DNA from 3 places in the Neobacillus sp. B4I6 genome. Region 1 is predicted to be linked to each of the others. Evidence: riboswitches for the same ligand, from Rfam matches in the RefSeq annotation. Region 1 holds a riboswitch; each other region holds the start of a gene.

Region 1 (5,775 bases):
TTATATTTATTAGCGTTAGCCTTTAAATGAGTAGAATCCGAAAATAAGACACGACCACCTACCATTTTGTGATTCATTGCCTGGAGAACAATCTCATCAAATATTTCCTGAAAGATATCGGTACCTTTAAAACGATGTTGGCGAATCCAACTAATCGTTGAGTGGTGTGGAACAGGATCCTTAAATTTCAGGCCTAAAAACCAGCGGTAGGCAACATTCATTTCAATTTCTCTTTGTAATTGTCGCTCGGATCGGATGCCATAAATATAACCAATAAACATCATTTTAAATAGAATAGTGGGATCGGAAGGGCGTCCGTTATCATCACTATAATAAGGACGTACCTTTTCAATAAGGAATGAAAGATCAATATATTTATCGATTAAACGAAGAAGGTGATTGTCAGGAACCAATTCATCAATAGAAACAAATTCATATTCACTTTGGGTAGATACTCTTGGTTTAAACATAGATTTCACCACTCAATTTTTTATTGTTTGGTTGTGTTAAGAGCAGTGTATTATTGATTTTACAGCTCTGTTGATTTGCGCGGAAGGCACGCAGACTCCTGCGGGAGTACGGGGTAGGGGAGACCCCGCAGGCGCTTCAGCGCCGAGGAGGCTCCCCGGCACGCCCGCGGAAAGCGAAGTGCCTGGAGCGCAAATCAACAGACATGTTGCAAAGCCTATATATTAATAATATTATAATAAATTAACGCGGTGAATGGTTAAAGTTATTGTAGAAAATAAGAGGCTGTCGAAAGTTTCTCGACAGCCTGAGATCGTAGAAATAGTTACTCTATATTCGAACGGGGTGGAATGGAAAAAGAGCCAATTTTTTAGACTTGAAATAACCAAATAATTGTGATTTCATAATGAAGTAAACTTATAAAATGAAGGAGCGAGAAAGATGAAGTTTCCTAAAAATATTATACTAGATTCTGTTGCCGAACGTAAAAACCATGAAAGTTACGGAATAGAATTTATTCAGGAACTTGGAAATGATGATGCTGGATATTCCGAGATGGTAGTAATTATTTTCAAATACAAAGATAAATATTATAGTGTGGATATCCAACATGTAAATGGAGAAAACAATTACGACCATTGGGATGATGAAATAGATTGTCCAGAGGTAGTTAGGAAAGAGGCTATTCAATATTATTGGGAAGAAGTGAATTGCCGTAAAAAAGCGACTATATCACTTTAAATAATATTATGTGTTTCATTTTACCCGATACTCATATATAATGTAACTTAATTGAATATAAATAACTAGGGGAGCCCAATAAGTTGGGCTGAGAAAGAAACACGATGAAGTTTCTTGACTCTTGGGACCTGATCTGGATCATACCAGCGTGGGGAAGTTAGAATAGACAATCTTCAATGCACCTCTACTTCTGCATACATATTAGCCGGGTCCAACCATTTATGGTCCCGGCTTTTTGATGTACTTTTATACGCTTTTCCACTTGTTATGTTCTGTATCTCGTCCTTATATTCAAAAAAAGGAGAGATTAAGTATGTCAACGACTTCATTAAACGAACAAAATATTTCCATCATGTCTAGTTTTCCAGGAAGTAAAAAAGTATATGTAACAGGTTCGAGATCCGACATTAAAGTACCAATGCGTGAAATTGAGTTAAGCCCGACAACAGGTACGTTTGGTGAAGAGGAAAACCTTCCAGTACGCGTGTATGATACAAGCGGTCCTTATACGGATCTAAATTATTCTGTTGACATTTCAAAAGGTCTTCCTGCTATTCGAAGCACATGGATTCATGAACGATCAGATGTTGAAGAATATGAAGGTCGAGAAATTAAGCCTGTAGATAATGGGTATAAGGATGAAAAAGATCCTCGTGCCAATCATCACGTGTTTCCGGGTTTAAAGCGCAAACCATTACGTGCAAAAAAAGGGAAAAATGTCACACAGCTTCATTATGCAAAAAAGGGAATTATTACTCCTGAAATGGAATTTATCGCAATAAGGGAAAATATGAAACCTGAATTTGTTCGTGATGAAGTTGCAAAAGGTCGAGCGATTATTCCTTCTAATATCAATCATCCAGAGTCAGAACCTATGATAATAGGACGTAATTTTCATGTTAAAATTAACGCGAATATCGGTAACTCTGCTGTTTCATCATCCATCGAACAAGAGGTTGAAAAAATGACATGGGCGACTCGCTGGGGTGCTGATAATATTATGGATCTATCAACAGGTAAAAACATTCATAAAACACGAGAATGGATTATTCGAAACTCAGCTGTTCCTGTCGGCACGGTCCCCATTTATCAAGCACTTGAAAAAGTAAATGGTGTTGCTGAAGATCTTACATGGGAAGTTTACCGTGATACCTTGATCGAACAAGCGGAGCAAGGTGTTGATTACTTCACCATTCATGCTGGTGTTCTTTTACGATATGTCCCATTAACGGCAAAACGGTTAACAGGTATTGTATCCCGCGGTGGATCAATCATGGCACAATGGTGTTTACACCACCATAAAGAAAGCTTTTTATATACTCACTTTGAAGAAATCTGCGAAATAATGAAGTCTTATGATGTTGCATTCTCTTTAGGGGATGGATTACGTCCTGGGTCAATTGCAGATGCGAATGATGAAGCGCAGTTTGCAGAATTAGAGACTCTTGGAGAGCTAACAAAAATTGCTTGGGAACATGATGTACAGGTAATGGTTGAAGGACCTGGACATGTACCTATGCACCTAATTAAAGAAAATATGGATAAACAACTAGAAGTGTGTCAGGAAGCACCATTCTACACACTTGGACCTCTTACGACTGATATAGCACCTGGTTATGATCACATTACATCTGCTATTGGGGCTGCAATGATTGGTTGGTATGGCACAGCTATGCTTTGTTATGTAACGCCTAAAGAACATTTAGGTTTACCGAATAGAGAGGATGTTCGTGTAGGGGTTATTACTTATAAAATTGCCGCCCATGCTGCTGATTTGGCAAAAGGACATCCAGGAGCCCAAAAAAGAGATGATGCCTTATCAAAAGCTCGTTTTGAATTCCGTTGGAGAGATCAGTTTAATTTATCTTTAGATCCAGAACGAGCGATAGAATATCATGATGAAACTTTACCTGCGGAAGGTGCAAAAACAGCACATTTCTGTTCAATGTGTGGACCAAAATTTTGTAGCATGAGAATCTCTCAAGATATTCGTAATTATGCGAAAGAAAACAAACTTGATACGAAGGAAGCTATTGAAACAGGTATGAAGGAAAAAGCTAAGGAGTTTAAGCAATCTGGGGGCAGCATATATCAGTAACTTTCTTGGGAGGTTATACGATGAATGTTCAAAAGATTAACGAGGAAATTACGCAAATGAAAACTAGCCTTGCTTTTTTAGAGGAGCGTTTAAAGGAAATTCAGCAAAATTGTGATCATCATTTTGATGGCGATCAATATTATGAAAAATGTTTGAAGTGTAATAAGGTAAATGTATTATATTATTAAACAAAACTCGACAAAAAGATAATCTAACAAGAGGGTATTAAAAAGATAGCCATGTAACCTTACCTTGATTAATAATCAGGGTAAGGTTTTTTAGTTTTTTCTATAAATTCCCATAGTAAAAACTATAATCACTTATTATTATTACAAATGCGAAACGGAACTTGAAAACACCACTTTGAAGTGATGTTTTCTTAGGAACTATGCTTTCACTTGAAGAAGATTTAACTAATTAATGTTCTATCAGACTTGATACGGAAACACTTTGTTTACTATTTGGTTCATCGAGAGAGTGGATTGTAGTTGTTCCGTTTTGTTTGTCTACATGCTCAATATAAATACGTGTTCCGTTATACGTTACATTAGCCATAGTCGATGAATTAGAAATTTCCTGTGCTCGTTGTACGTCCATGTCACGACCTCCTTTCCGTATAAAAGCCATTTTAAGTATTTCCTTTGAACTACTTGTTATTCGTTTATTTTAGAAATGATGTTATTTAATTACCTTTTTTTGTACATTTTGGATTAAATGCGACATAACAGAGAAAAAAGGGATAAAGATCCTTTCGTGTTACTCTCTTTTTTGAATGAATAAGCGGGCAGGAAGGAAACAGGAGTTGTTTTGTATATTTTTCAAAATAAATCAGAGAATAAAAAGATGAAAGAAAATAATGGAGGAATTGACAATGAAGGAAAGTAATCGAAATCAGAACGATTCTGAAAATAAAATGAAAAAATTTAAAAACATAAATCAGTCAGCTCTAAACTACGTGCAGCCAGCTATTGAAAATGCGGCGGAGTCGTCTCGAGATGCAACTCAAAACTTAGTTAACAATACAATCAATAACCAAGAAACGTAATGGTTTAAGTCAATTGATAATAGTTTTGAAAGGGGATATTATGGAAGAGAATAAAAAGGTACCTCAGAAATTAAGTTATGAATCAGATGGAAAAATGGGTAAAAACAACAATAAGGTAAAGGCTAACAAAAAAGATCCGTCTGAATTTTTTAATACTACACAAAGCAGTGAATGAAAAATAAAAGAGGTATACCCTAAGCGGGTAGAATAAAAAATTTCGGCAGCCTTTAACTGCCGGGATCTTATGTTATAGAAATGCGAAAGAAGAAGTGCTCAAAATTTTGAGTGCTTCTTTTTTTACAGTTCTTTCAATACCGGGCCCGTTTTCCAAAAGGGAAATACGAAATAAGCCAAGAGGTAATTCAATAGTTCTTTGGGGAGTTAGGGGCAGTGATGCCCCTTGTTTACCCGACTTAACTATTAATGAATATGTTTTAAAAAATTTATAATTCAATTACAAATTAGGGTTCTTGTTTCTTTTTCCATGACGGATCACCATAATCGTGAAATTTTTGATTCAGCTTATAGAATGCCATAGGAAGTAATACGGATACTACAGTAGAAAAGATGATAAGGTTGGAGGGCAATCGGCCGATTACTCTTTCCCACATCTAGCTCGCCTCTTTCTATTGTTTTTCACTTTCAATTATTGCTCCAGGAGTTTGGACAAGGATGTCTGCTTGAACTTTAATGGTGCTTGTGGAAAAGTAATTTTTCCCATCATCCCAGTCTTGTTTGATTCGTTTCCATGTGTCATAATCTTCCCGTTGAAGATAACCACCTAACCCAAGAGCGTCAACTCTTAAATCTTCTTGAAAAGTTTTAATTGTTTTAGATACTTTTCGTTCAATTTCTTTTTCAACGGCTGTTTCCACTTTAGATAGGATTTTAGGATTCATGTAATCAAGAGAACCAAAAGACTCTCCAATTTGTCCTTCTGCCTCAATTTTAATATGAAACAGAATGTTTTCCTTATTCTTTGCCTCGACCTTCACACTGCTTTTTTCCCTTTTTATTTCATAAACAACTAGCTTATTCTCTACTTTTGTTTTCAAAATCCCCCCTTTATAGTCACCTGTTATCAAATTTAAACCTTCAGTGATATCACCGTTAATAAAGCCGATCATTTGATTATTATGACCATGAAAGACGGCTGCCCCTGCTATGTTAATCTTTTGATTATCCCTTTTTATTTTGGGAACGACAAAGCTTGTTTTATCTATTAAACGTTCATGAATACTACCGATTCGTTTTTCAGGAAGAATCCTTGCGTTTTTAAATGAATTTTCAACAATTGAATCAATATGCATGACCGGAAGATTTTCAGGTGTTGGTTGAATACCCAATATAGGACCTGCTTCCCCTTCTGCAATCATAACTTTTATTCCTCTTCGTGTTTCACTATCTCGCAGGAAAAAATCAA
Region 2 (5,775 bases), 850 kb from region 1:
ACATAATACCCAGGATGTTCCCAAAGGGATCGACCACGGAAGCAGTGATGAACCCCTCGCCACGCTCTGTGGGTGCCTCGTACTCTTTCGCTCCCATTGAAAGCAGCTTCTTGAAAATTGCTGTTACATTGTCAACGTGCCAGTACACTACAGCACCTGCCGGGCCGGTCGTTAAACCATCAGGCGCGTAACGGCTATCGATCAGGCCCAGCTCGTGTCGGTAGTCGCCGAGTCGAAACTCAGCATAACCTGGACGTTCGAAGTATGGTTCGATCCCCAATATCTCGGTGTACCACTTCTTTGCAGCTGCTAGGTCATCCGTCCAAAAACTGACTGTAGCGAGTCCTCGTAATGTCTTTGTTTCGCTCATAATTGTTCCTCCTTAATGTTGAGTAGTACATCCAGATGGTAAACAAAATAACATCTTCTGCTTAACTTCGATTTACTTACAAATAACCCCTTCTCTTATTCAAGAAAAAGCTAAGAAGTAAACCCCTTAGATAAGAAGTTATTTCGGAGGAACCCCCCATTGATGGACCGTCTATTGCTAGAACATGCATGTTACTCTAGTGCGGAAATCAGGGAAGATAAAAAACTTTTACAAATAAAGAAAGCTGCCAATGTTTGATCGGCAGCTTCAAGATGTTAATTGATAAAACCCTTTTGTGTTTTGATGTAAGACATCTGAAACTTCCGCAGCGGAAAGCTTCTTAAGCAGTGCAATTTTTCTTATGGACTCCTCCATCATATTCGGATGGGTCATTTTCCCCGCAAATGGACCTTCAAATGGCCAAGGTCCATCTGTTTCAACCATCATGAGCTCGAGAGGATAGACATTGACAAGCTGCTGGATTTCTTGTTCATACACCACATCCGGGGTAATAGAAATATGGTAGCCGTTTCGTATCATTCGGTCTATTGTTTTCTGATCCCCTTTAAACCAATGAAAATGCGCTTTGGAAACAGAATATTTTTCGAGAAGGTCACAAACGAGAGGCGCATCATCGTAAACAGCATGAAGAACAATCGGTTTGTCCCATATTTTCGCCTTACTTATAAAAGCTTCTATTACTTCAAGATAAGGAGCAATCGAAATCCCCTGCTCTTGCCTTAAGTAGTATGGCAGCCCCACCTCTCCTACAGCAATCATTTCATCACGGTGGTCGTCCATCCAATTTAGCAGCACGTTCAGCTCGTTTTCAGAAGGCAATGTTTGTTCTGGATGGTAGCCAAATGCAGGTTTTACCTTTTGATATTTTTGTGAGAGCAAAAGGTTTCTTTTACTGGAATCCAAATGAAAGGATACAGAAATCAAGGCTTCGATATGGGCAGAATCCAATACAATCCTTTTGATTTCCTCATCCTGATAGCGATCCAAATGTATATGAGCGTCGATCATGTTCATTTGATTTCACCTACTAATTGGTAATATACATCCCTTTTCCGGTGAATAAAGCTTTCATCTAGTAGAATACCTTCGTGCCGCGGCCTTTCAAATGGAACCTCTATGTTTGAAACGACCTTTGCTTGCTTACCAGACAGCATCATCACTCGATCGGATAGAAACAGTGCTTCCTCAATATGATGAGTAATAAAAAGAATAGTCCTTCGATGTGATTCCCACATTTCCAATAACCATTTCTGCATTTCAAACCGGGTTAGCTCATCTAATGCTGAAAAAGGCTCATCAAGACAGATCACCTCTTGCGGGCTCAATAAGGCACGGATAAAAGCAGCCCGCTGCTTCATTCCTCCAGATAGCATGTGAGGATAGGCGTTTTCATAATCAGAGAGTCCTGCAATCGCCAGCATTTCTCGTGCTGCTTTTACCTCTTTTTTTCCCTGAAGTTCTTGGCCAAGAAGGACATTTTCAAGTATCGTCCTCCACGGGAAAAGAGAAGAAGTTTGAGGCATATAGCTAATAAAACCACGCTTTCCATTAACGCACTGGTTGTCTAATAGGATCTCCCCTTCATCTGGTGAAAGAATTCCTCCTATTAAATTGAAAATGGTGCTTTTCCCACTACCTGAAGGGCCAATAATAGAAACAAATTCATCTTTATTAATGGAAAAATCAAGGCCATTCAGTACTTCATTTTGCCCGAAACGTTTCGAAACGTTTTGAAAACGAAGATAGCTCATTATTTCTCATCCCCTTTCAGCTGCCAGCGAACCACTCTTCGCTCCATAAAAACGATTAAAAAGAAAAATAAGAGGCTTAAGAACATGATGGTAAAAATGGCAACGAACACCCGGTCCGTTCGAAAAGACGACGATGCGAATGTCATAAAGACACCAATCCCCTGCTTAGCACCAAGCCATTCAGAAATAACGGCACCCATTACACTATACGTGGCAGAAACCTTAAAGCCTGAAAAAATCGAGGGCAACGAAAACGGCAGCTCCAATTTCCAAAAAAGCTGTGTTTTGGATGCACCTGCCATCCTCATATAATGCTTCAACTCTGAAGGGGTTTGGCTAAATCCATCCAAGGCGGCCACTGTAATGGGAAAGAAACAAACAAGGGTGATGACAATCATTTTGGGCAATAAGCCAAACCCAAACCAAATCACCAACAGTGGAGCCAGAACGATAATGGGAACATTTTGTGATAAAATCAACAATGGATAGAAGGAATCCCTTAAAACAGGTACAAGATGGAATAAAACGGCGACTGCCAGTCCAATGAATGCTCCAACTACAAATCCAAATAATGAAATTTTAACCGTTGAAAACACATCTGGATAAAAATCACGCCAACCGGCAATGGCCTCTGTGAAAATCTTTGATGGCGGCGGAAGAAGCCATTCCGGCACTTCTGATATTTTAACGACAATCTCCCAAATGACAAACAAAAGGAGGAGAACCAAAATCGGTCTCCACCCTTTTACAAGATTCTTCCTCATGATCGATATTTCTCCGTTAAGTCATCCATGGAAATGCCTGTTGGCTGATAAAGGATTTTCACTTGAGAAATGACATTTTTGCTTCCCATTTCAATCATTCGTTCATTCATTTTTGAAATCACAGTAAATAATTCGTGCAGTTCGCCTTCCATGGTTGTTTCTAACGGGTGTACCTCATATTTCACACCAGATTCAGCAATGACTTTAATGGCTGAATCAACGTATGGAATGACGTCTTCTCCATCCTTTGTTTTCGGTATGATTTGAATGCTGATTAATGAATTCGCCATGTTTTTCTACCCCCTAGTGTTTTGGTAAAAATTCATTTGTAAATGCTTTTTTCGCATCTAATTTCTTGTCAAGAAGCTTATTATCATACATCCATTGGGCATAATTTTCCCAAACCTCTTGCTTTTGAATTCCCCATTCCTTTGCATCATCCTGATATTTTGGAGACAACCATTCTTGACTCTTCTTTACAAGCTTTGGATCTAAATCCGGTGCTGCTTTAATCAGGATATCTGCAGCTTGATCAGGGTTTTTAATGGCAAATTCATACCCCTTGGCAGCGGCATTTACGAACGCCTTAACCGTTTCAGGGTCCTCTTTGATCATTTTCTCGTTTGTTTCTAAAACAGGTGTATAGTAGTCCAGTTTGTCAGAGTAATCTGTTAAGTAAACCATATTAATTTTTTCATTACGAAGCTCTGCTTCTACACCAGTCCACCCATAGTAAATCCAAGCGAAATCGATGTCTCGTTTCACAGCCGTAAAAAAGTCCGTATCCCCCATGTTCACGATTTTCACCTTATTGGCATCGGCGTTTTCCTTTTTCATGAGAGAAGTGATGACAGATTTTTCGACTGGCGAGCCCCATCCACCATATGTTTTTCCTTGAAAATCTTTCGGAGATTGAATCTGTTTGCCAGCTGGTGAAGCGAATCCTGATGTATTGTGTTGAATCACTGCAGCGATCGATACGAGCGGTACCCCTTGAATACGTGCCTGGGTAATCGCTTCTTGGTAGCCAACACCAAACTGCGCCTTGCCAGAAGCTACAAGTTGGTCAGCACCGGTCTCACCCGGCATGATAATATCCACATCCAAGCCTTCTTTTTTAAAGAATCCTTTTTCTTTTGCTACATATAATCCAGTATGATTGGTATTTGGCGTCCAATCCAGTACAATCGAGACCTTTTTAAGCGGCTGTTTTTTTTCTTTTGCGTTTTCTGTTTCTTTTTTGCTGCTGCATCCAGTCACTAAAAGGACTGAAAGGACTAGTACTAGCCATTTCTTCATGTAGAATCCCCCATATGTAAAAATAATATCTAAAGTGAAACAAAATAAATTGGCTGAAACCTCAGTGTTGGTTAGAAGGCAAAAACTTGCTTAAACAAAATAAAGCACCCAGGCAAAGAAACCTGAGTGCATATCAGCAAACAATTAATTGTTTAAGAATATGTTCCCTCCGCCGGTATCAACCAGATCAGGTTCCAAGGGTCATCGTCTCACGGACTAAATCTCAACCGGCATCACCGGTTCCCCCACATTACATCGTATTCCACTTCATATCCTACTATTATATCAGTCAAGGCAGACAAAGCCAACTGCTTTTATCTATTAATGCTTGTTAACAAATACTTCCTATCATGAAACATCCAGTTCTCATCTTCTGTTGGCACGTAAACAGAGGTTAATTCACCTGCACGAAATAACTTTGCTAGTTAACCTACGGTGTTACGAGTAAGGAGCTAGTTTCGTTCATGATAACTTATACGAACAGGGGCATTATTTGAGGACCGTCTGTATCCAATCCATTCAACGAATACAAAAAAGATGCCCCACCCCAATGGAACATCTTTTTCTATTGAACGTTATCCTATTTTCTCATCTGTCCCTGTTTCTCCAGAAGTCACATCCTCAATTAAAACAAACTCCTCCGACATTGGACGAAGATTCTTGGATCCTACTAAGAAATAGTAGACAATCGCCACACCAAAAATCGTCAGAATCACACCCGCCAAAGGCAGCTCCACTCCAAACAAAGGAAGAGTTGTCGTTAACACGCTGTATTTTACCACGCAGAAGAAAGAGAAAACACCCAATACTAATGCAATCGCCGGTACCACAGGATAGCTCACCTTAAATGGTCTTTCCAAATTCGGCTCCTTTTTCCGCAGCACAAACAACGAAACCATACTTAAGCAGTACATCGTAATCGCACCAAAAACGGATAGGATAATCAACGCATTAGCAAAGTTTGCTGAGCCTGCTGCGATCACTCCAATCGCTCCAGGAACAATCAAGCCCCAATGCGGCACCCCGCGTTTCGAAAGATTAGACAAAAACTTAGGCAGGTATCCTGCACGAGCCAGGGCAAACGTTTGACGGGAATAACCAATAATAATACCGTGCAAGCTGGCAATTAAACCAAATAAACCGATAATGGCAACTGATTTTGGAATAAAGCTGCCTTCTCCATAAATACTTTCCAATGCCTGTGGAAGTGGATAATCCGCCGGTTTACCGTTACCGCCGCCAAGTCCTGCCGTTACGACTAAGGTTAAAATCGTTGCCACACCAAGCGTTAAAATTCCGGAAATAAAGCCTTTTGGAATATCCTTCTTCGGGTCGCGCACCTCTTCTGCTGCCATCGCTCCCCCTTCAATCGCAAGGAAGAACCAAATGGCAAATGGAATCGCTGCCAAAACACCGGACCAGCCATGACTAAAAGCCATATCATTAAATATATTGGATGATTGAACATGAGGTAAACCGGCCACATAATAAATCGCGAGACCGATCAGTGCCAATACCGTTGCCACTAACTCAATGATAGCGGCACCTTTTACGCCGATGAGGTTGACCA
Region 3 (5,775 bases), 180 kb from region 1:
AGAAGGGGGATCGCAACAACAATCTTATGTTAATATTTCTGAAACGGGAGACTCCATCCTTCAAGAGGTTCGTGAATTATCATTAGTAACGGATCTTCCTTTTAATGCCAGTCATATGAAAGTCATTGTAATCGGTGATAAACTTGCACGATCGTATAGTTTAGATCGATTACTTGATCAATATCTTCGGGATAATGATTTTAGACCAAGCTGCCTTATGTTTATTAGTAAAGGGAGAGCTAGAAATACCCTAGTATCAAAGAAAGCAGGAGAAGTTCCAGCATTTCGTCTGTTTGGAATGGTAGATAATGCCTATCGATCGACAAGAATTTTGCCTCCTATCTCGATTATTAAATTAGACGGTAAGCTAAAATCAGGATCCAGTTTTCTTTTGCAAAATGTGATCTCGGAAAATGGAGAAGTGAAATTTGCAGGAGCTGCCGTGATAAAAGGAAAGACAAAAAAACTGCGTGGTTTTTTAAATGAAGAGGAATTGGAGGGGATAACATGGATAACAGGCAAGGGGAAAGGCGGTTTGGTAAAAAGTTTTGATAAACAGACTAGTGGGCTAATCGTATATGAGATAGCGTCTATGAAAAGTAAAATCACCTCTCATGTTAAGGGAAACAATATCTCTTTTGTTGTAAACATCGAATCAGAAGGGCGATTATCTGAGAATTGGGTGGTTTCAGGTAACTCTTTTGATAATACATTTCTAAAAAGGGCAGAAGAATCCACCGAAAAAGAAGTAAAACGATTGGTTGATCATACAATTAAAAAAACGCAAAAGGAATATCGAGTAGACGTTGCTGGTTTTGGGAACCGTTTAAGAATTGAGCATCCGAAAGTATGGGAAAAAGTCAAAAAAGATTGGGATCAAACATTCAGTGAGGTTCCAATTTACTACAACGTAAAAATAACAATCAAAGATTATGGAGCGTCAGGTCACAAGTAAGCCTTCTTTTTTTAGGGTACGAAAAAAGAATTATACTTCTTAAAACCCAAGCAAGAAGATATCTAACCTTTCTCTCTCCACCTAAACATACTATCTAAAACGACTATTTCACTTTAAATAATATTATGTATTTCATTTTAACCGATACTCATATATAATATTGTTAATTGAATATAAATAACTAGGGGAGCCCAATAAGTTGGGCTGAGAAAGAAACACGATGAAGTTTCTTGACTCTTGGGACCTGATCTGGATCATACCAGCGTGGGGAAGTTAGAATAGACAATCTTCAATGCACCTCTACTTCTGCATACATATTAGCCGGGTCCAACCATTTATGGTCCCGGCTTTTTGATGTACTTTTATACGCTTTTCCACTTGTTATGTTCTGTATCTCGTCCTTATATTCAAAAAAAGGAGAGATTAAGTATGTCAACGACTTCATTAAACGAACAAAATATTTCCATCATGTCTAGTTTTCCAGGAAGTAAAAAAGTATATGTAACAGGTTCGAGATCCGACATTAAAGTACCAATGCGTGAAATTGAGTTAAGCCCGACAACAGGTACGTTTGGTGAAGAGGAAAACCTTCCAGTACGCGTCTATGATACAAGCGGTCCTTATACGGATCCAAATTATTCTGTTGATATTACAAAAGGTCTTCCTGCTATTCGCAGCACATGGATTCATGAACGAGCAGATGTTGAGGAATATGAAGGTAGAGAAATTAAACCTGAAGATAATGGGTATAACGATCAAAATGATCCTCGTGCCAATCATAACGTGTTTCCTGGTTTAAAGCGCAAACCATTACGTGCAAAAAAAGGGAAAAATGTCACACAGCTTCATTATGCTAAAAAGGGAATTATTACTCCTGAAATGGAATTTATCGCCATAAGGGAAAATATGAAACCTGAATTTGTGCGTGATGAAGTGGCAAAAGGTCGAGCGATTATTCCTTCTAATATCAATCATCCAGAGTCAGAACCTATGATAATAGGACGTAATTTTCATGTTAAAATTAACGCGAATATTGGCAACTCGGCTGTTTCATCCTCCATCGAACAAGAGGTTGAAAAAATGACATGGGCCTCGCGCTGGGGTGCCGATAATATTATGGATCTATCAACAGGTAAAAACATTCATACAACAAGGGAATGGATTGTTCGAAACTCAGCAGTTCCTGTCGGCACCGTCCCCATTTATCAAGCACTTGAAAAAGTAAATGGTGTTGCTGAAGATCTTACATGGGAGGTTTACCGTGATACCTTGATTGAACAAGCGGAGCAAGGTGTTGATTACTTCACCATTCATGCTGGTGTTCTTTTACGATATGTCCCATTAACGGCAAAACGGTTAACAGGTATTGTATCCCGCGGTGGATCAATCATGGCACAATGGTGTTTACACCACCATAAAGAAAGCTTTTTATATACTCACTTTGAAGAAATCTGCGAAATAATGAAGTCTTATGATGTTGCATTCTCTTTAGGGGATGGTTTACGTCCTGGGTCTATTGCAGATGCCAATGATGAAGCGCAGTTTGCAGAATTAGAGACTCTTGGAGAGCTAACAAAAATTGCTTGGGAACATGATGTACAGGTAATGGTTGAAGGACCTGGACATGTACCTATGCACCTAATTAAAGAAAATATGGATAAACAACTAGAAGTGTGTCAGGAAGCACCATTCTACACACTTGGACCTCTTACGACTGATATAGCACCTGGTTATGATCACATTACATCTGCTATTGGGGCTGCAATGATTGGTTGGTATGGCACAGCTATGCTTTGTTATGTAACGCCTAAGGAACATTTAGGTTTACCGAATAGAGAGGATGTTCGTGTAGGGGTTATTACTTATAAAATTGCCGCCCATGCTGCTGATTTGGCAAAAGGACATCCAGGAGCCCAAAAAAGAGATGATGCCTTATCAAAAGCTCGTTTTGAATTCCGTTGGAGAGATCAGTTTAATTTATCTTTAGATCCAGAACGAGCGATAGAATATCATGATGAAACTTTACCTGCGGAAGGTGCAAAAACAGCACATTTCTGTTCAATGTGTGGACCAAAATTTTGTAGCATGAGAATCTCTCAAGATATTCGTAATTATGCGAAAGAAAACAAACTTGATACGAAGGAAGCTATTGAAACAGGTATGAAGGAAAAAGCTAAGGAGTTTAAGCAATCTGGGGGCAGCATATATCAGTAACTTTCTTGGGAGGTTATACGATGAATGTTCAAAAGATTAACGAGGAAATTACGCAAATGAAAACTAGCCTTGCTTTTTTAGAGGAGCGTTTAAAGGAAATTCAGCAAAATTGTGATCATCATTTTGATGGCGATCAATATTATGAAAAATGTTTGAAGTGTAATAAGGTAAATGTATTATATTATTAAACAAAACTCGACAAAAAGATAATCTAACAAGAGGGTATTAAAAAGATAGCCATGTAACCTTACCTTGATTAATAATCAGGGTAAGGTTTTTTAGTTTTTTCTATAAATTCCCATAGTAAAAACTATAATCACTTATTATTATTACAAATGCGAAACGGAACTTGAAAACACCACTTTGAAGTGATGTTTTCTTAGGAACTATGCTTTCACTTGAAGAAGATTTAACTAATTAATGTTCTATCAGACTTGATACGGAAACACTTTGTTTACTATTTGGTTCATCGAGAGAGTGGATTGTAGTTGTTCCGTTTTGTTTGTCTACATGCTCAATATAAATACGTGTTCCGTTATACGTTACATTAGCCATAGTCGATGAATTAGAAATTTCCTGTGCTCGTTGTACGTCCATGTCACGACCTCCTTTCCTTATTGAAACATTTTAAGTATTTCCTCTGAACTACTTGTTATACGTATATGGGCCTGTTTATAAATTTTCATGAGTGCCAAAATACGAGCATTAAAGCGATCGATTCGCGAGAAAAGGGGTTCGGAATGAAACCATTCCGAACCCCTTTTGTCGACAAACTGAGAGCCTCTCCATAAGGAAAGGCTCTTTTTTTTACTAAAAGAATTGTAAAGGTTTTTGAACAGTTCTCCACCGGAAAAAAACATTGTTAATAAGTATAAACGATTACCAGTAGAAAGTTAATTAATCAAGCAAAAATTGCTTTTGTTATCAAAAATAATACTGAAGGGCCAAGCAGGCAGCCTAAGCCAGTATAAAAAGTGGCGGTTACTGCTCCGTAGGGAACCAGTTTTGGGTCTGTTGCGGCTAATCCTCCGGCGACGCCGCTTGTTGTTCCCATTAATCCTCCATATACCATTGCCGTGCGCGGGTTGTTTAATCCGATATATTTTGCTACAAATGGGGTGCCGATCATCGTAAGGATTGATTTTACAAGCCCGGCTGCAATACTTATAGTAATGACTTCAGAGCTTGCCCCTATTGCTGCACCTGTAACCGGACCCACTATGTAGGTCGCTGTCCCAGCACCTATCGTGGTTAAGCTAACTGCGTCTTTATATCCGAACGCCAATGCAATACATACTCCGACAATAAAGGAGAGTATCACACCAATAAACAGAGATAAGACTCCATTTACTCCAGCCTTTTTAATTTCACTAAAGTTGGCCCCAAAGGCAGTGGCAACAATCGCAAAGTCCCGGAGCATACCTCCTCCCATCAGGCCGATTCCTGTAAAGAGGCTTATGTCTGCAATTCCTTTCTCTCCCCCTGTAATTACTCCTCCGATATAAGCAAGCAAAAGACCGAGGGTTATGGCAATAGCTGATCCGTGAATCCGCCCTTTTGTTAACTTGTCAGAAATGAAATATGAAAGATACATAGTAAAGCCAACAATGGCAAAAGAAACAATTAAACCATTATTTTGAAATATACTACCTAATGTTTCTAACACGCTGTTCGCCTCCTGTCATTTCATTTTCTTGAGTCTCAATAATCGTACCGCCCCTGCTAAGAAGGGGGACAACAGCCCAACTTATTAGCACTACGGTCACACCTGCAGTAATCGCAAGTACTCCTCCGTCAAGAGCTGCTACAACATTTTGCTGTGCCGACATGGCAACAACAATCGGGATGTACATTCCACTCCAAAAAGCCAGTCCTTCTTGCGTCTGTTTGTTTAACTTTTCTTTCTTTTTCAGGTATTCCACAATCAGAATCAGCATCAGCATGGCAAATCCGACACCGCCGACATTTGCGTCAATCCCCAGTATGTCTCCGAGGAGATCTCCAAAAAATACCCCTCCTAAAAAGCAAATAGATAATAAAGCGACACCAAAAATGATCATAGAATTTCTCCTTTTCAATTTTTTTGCTTTAGACTAAAGAGACAAAAGCTATAACGCGGAGAAAACAAAACAGTGCTGGCCTAGACAAAGAGGGGAGATTGAAAGATCAAGAGATGAGTAAGCGTTTCCAAACTAAGAATCAACAGTCGACTGTATTCTAAAATCCATAATAAAACGAAAGAAAAGAAAGTGTCAATTCATTTTTAAAATTTTCTAAAAATATTGAATTTTCTAAAGGTGGTGGTTATAATAATAATCGACAGTCGACCAAATTTTCTTTGAGGAGGAGACAGAGTCATGGAATCTCGTAAAATTAATGAAAATGCTCTATCAAACCATATAGCTGAACATATTACCGAGCAAATAATTAAGGGGGAGTTAGTACCAGGGGAAAAACTGATCGAACATATTTATGCAGAGGAGTATGGAACAAGCCGTGCGCCAGTACGGGAGGCCATTTATTTACTGTCGATTGAAGGTCTTGTGGAGAGAATACCGCGGAAGGGAGCGGTTGTAAAGGACTATACAGAGAATGAAATCTATGAC

The links. Region 1 has a riboswitch for thiamine pyrophosphate ahead of thiC (phosphomethylpyrimidine synthase ThiC). Riboswitches for the same ligand answer to the same signal wherever they lie in the genome.
Region 2: linked by a shared signal. The riboswitch ahead of QF028_RS13610 (ABC transporter substrate-binding protein) and the one ahead of thiC (phosphomethylpyrimidine synthase ThiC) in region 1 are both predicted to bind thiamine pyrophosphate.
Region 3: linked by a shared signal. The riboswitch ahead of thiC (phosphomethylpyrimidine synthase ThiC) and the one ahead of thiC (phosphomethylpyrimidine synthase ThiC) in region 1 are both predicted to bind thiamine pyrophosphate.

Annotation. Positions count from the first base shown of each region.
Region 1 covers NZ_JBNPWB010000002.1:1,500,668-1,506,442, forward strand. The annotation lists partial or broken gene QF028_RS09505 (IS1182 family transposase) at 1-470, opposite strand, end outside; gene QF028_RS09510 (hypothetical protein) at 910-1,209, shown strand; TPP riboswitch at 1,267-1,381, shown strand; gene thiC (phosphomethylpyrimidine synthase ThiC) at 1,523-3,307, shown strand; gene QF028_RS09520 (serine protease) at 3,328-3,495, shown strand; gene QF028_RS09525 (small acid-soluble spore protein H) at 3,725-3,904, opposite strand; gene QF028_RS09530 (hypothetical protein) at 4,164-4,352, shown strand; gene QF028_RS09535 (hypothetical protein) at 4,393-4,527, shown strand; gene QF028_RS09540 (hypothetical protein) at 4,814-4,963, opposite strand; gene QF028_RS09545 (Ger(x)C family spore germination protein) at 4,979-5,775, opposite strand, start outside.
Region 2 covers NZ_JBNPWB010000002.1:2,350,358-2,356,132, forward strand. The annotation lists gene QF028_RS13585 (VOC family protein) at 1-370, opposite strand, end outside; gene QF028_RS13590 (TatD family hydrolase) at 638-1,405, opposite strand; gene QF028_RS13595 (ABC transporter ATP-binding protein) at 1,402-2,142, opposite strand; gene QF028_RS13600 (ABC transporter permease) at 2,142-2,906, opposite strand; gene QF028_RS13605 (thiamine-binding protein) at 2,903-3,196, opposite strand; gene QF028_RS13610 (ABC transporter substrate-binding protein) at 3,210-4,205, opposite strand; TPP riboswitch at 4,353-4,462, opposite strand; gene eat (ethanolamine permease) at 4,781-5,775, opposite strand, start outside.
Region 3 covers NZ_JBNPWB010000002.1:1,319,053-1,324,827, forward strand. The annotation lists gene QF028_RS08635 (Ger(x)C family spore germination protein) at 1-955, shown strand, start outside; TPP riboswitch at 1,129-1,243, shown strand; gene thiC (phosphomethylpyrimidine synthase ThiC) at 1,385-3,169, shown strand; gene QF028_RS08645 (serine protease) at 3,190-3,357, shown strand; gene QF028_RS08650 (small acid-soluble spore protein H) at 3,587-3,766, opposite strand; gene madM (malonate transporter subunit MadM) at 4,071-4,835, opposite strand; gene madL (malonate transporter subunit MadL) at 4,816-5,229, opposite strand; gene QF028_RS08665 (GntR family transcriptional regulator) at 5,527-5,775, shown strand, end outside.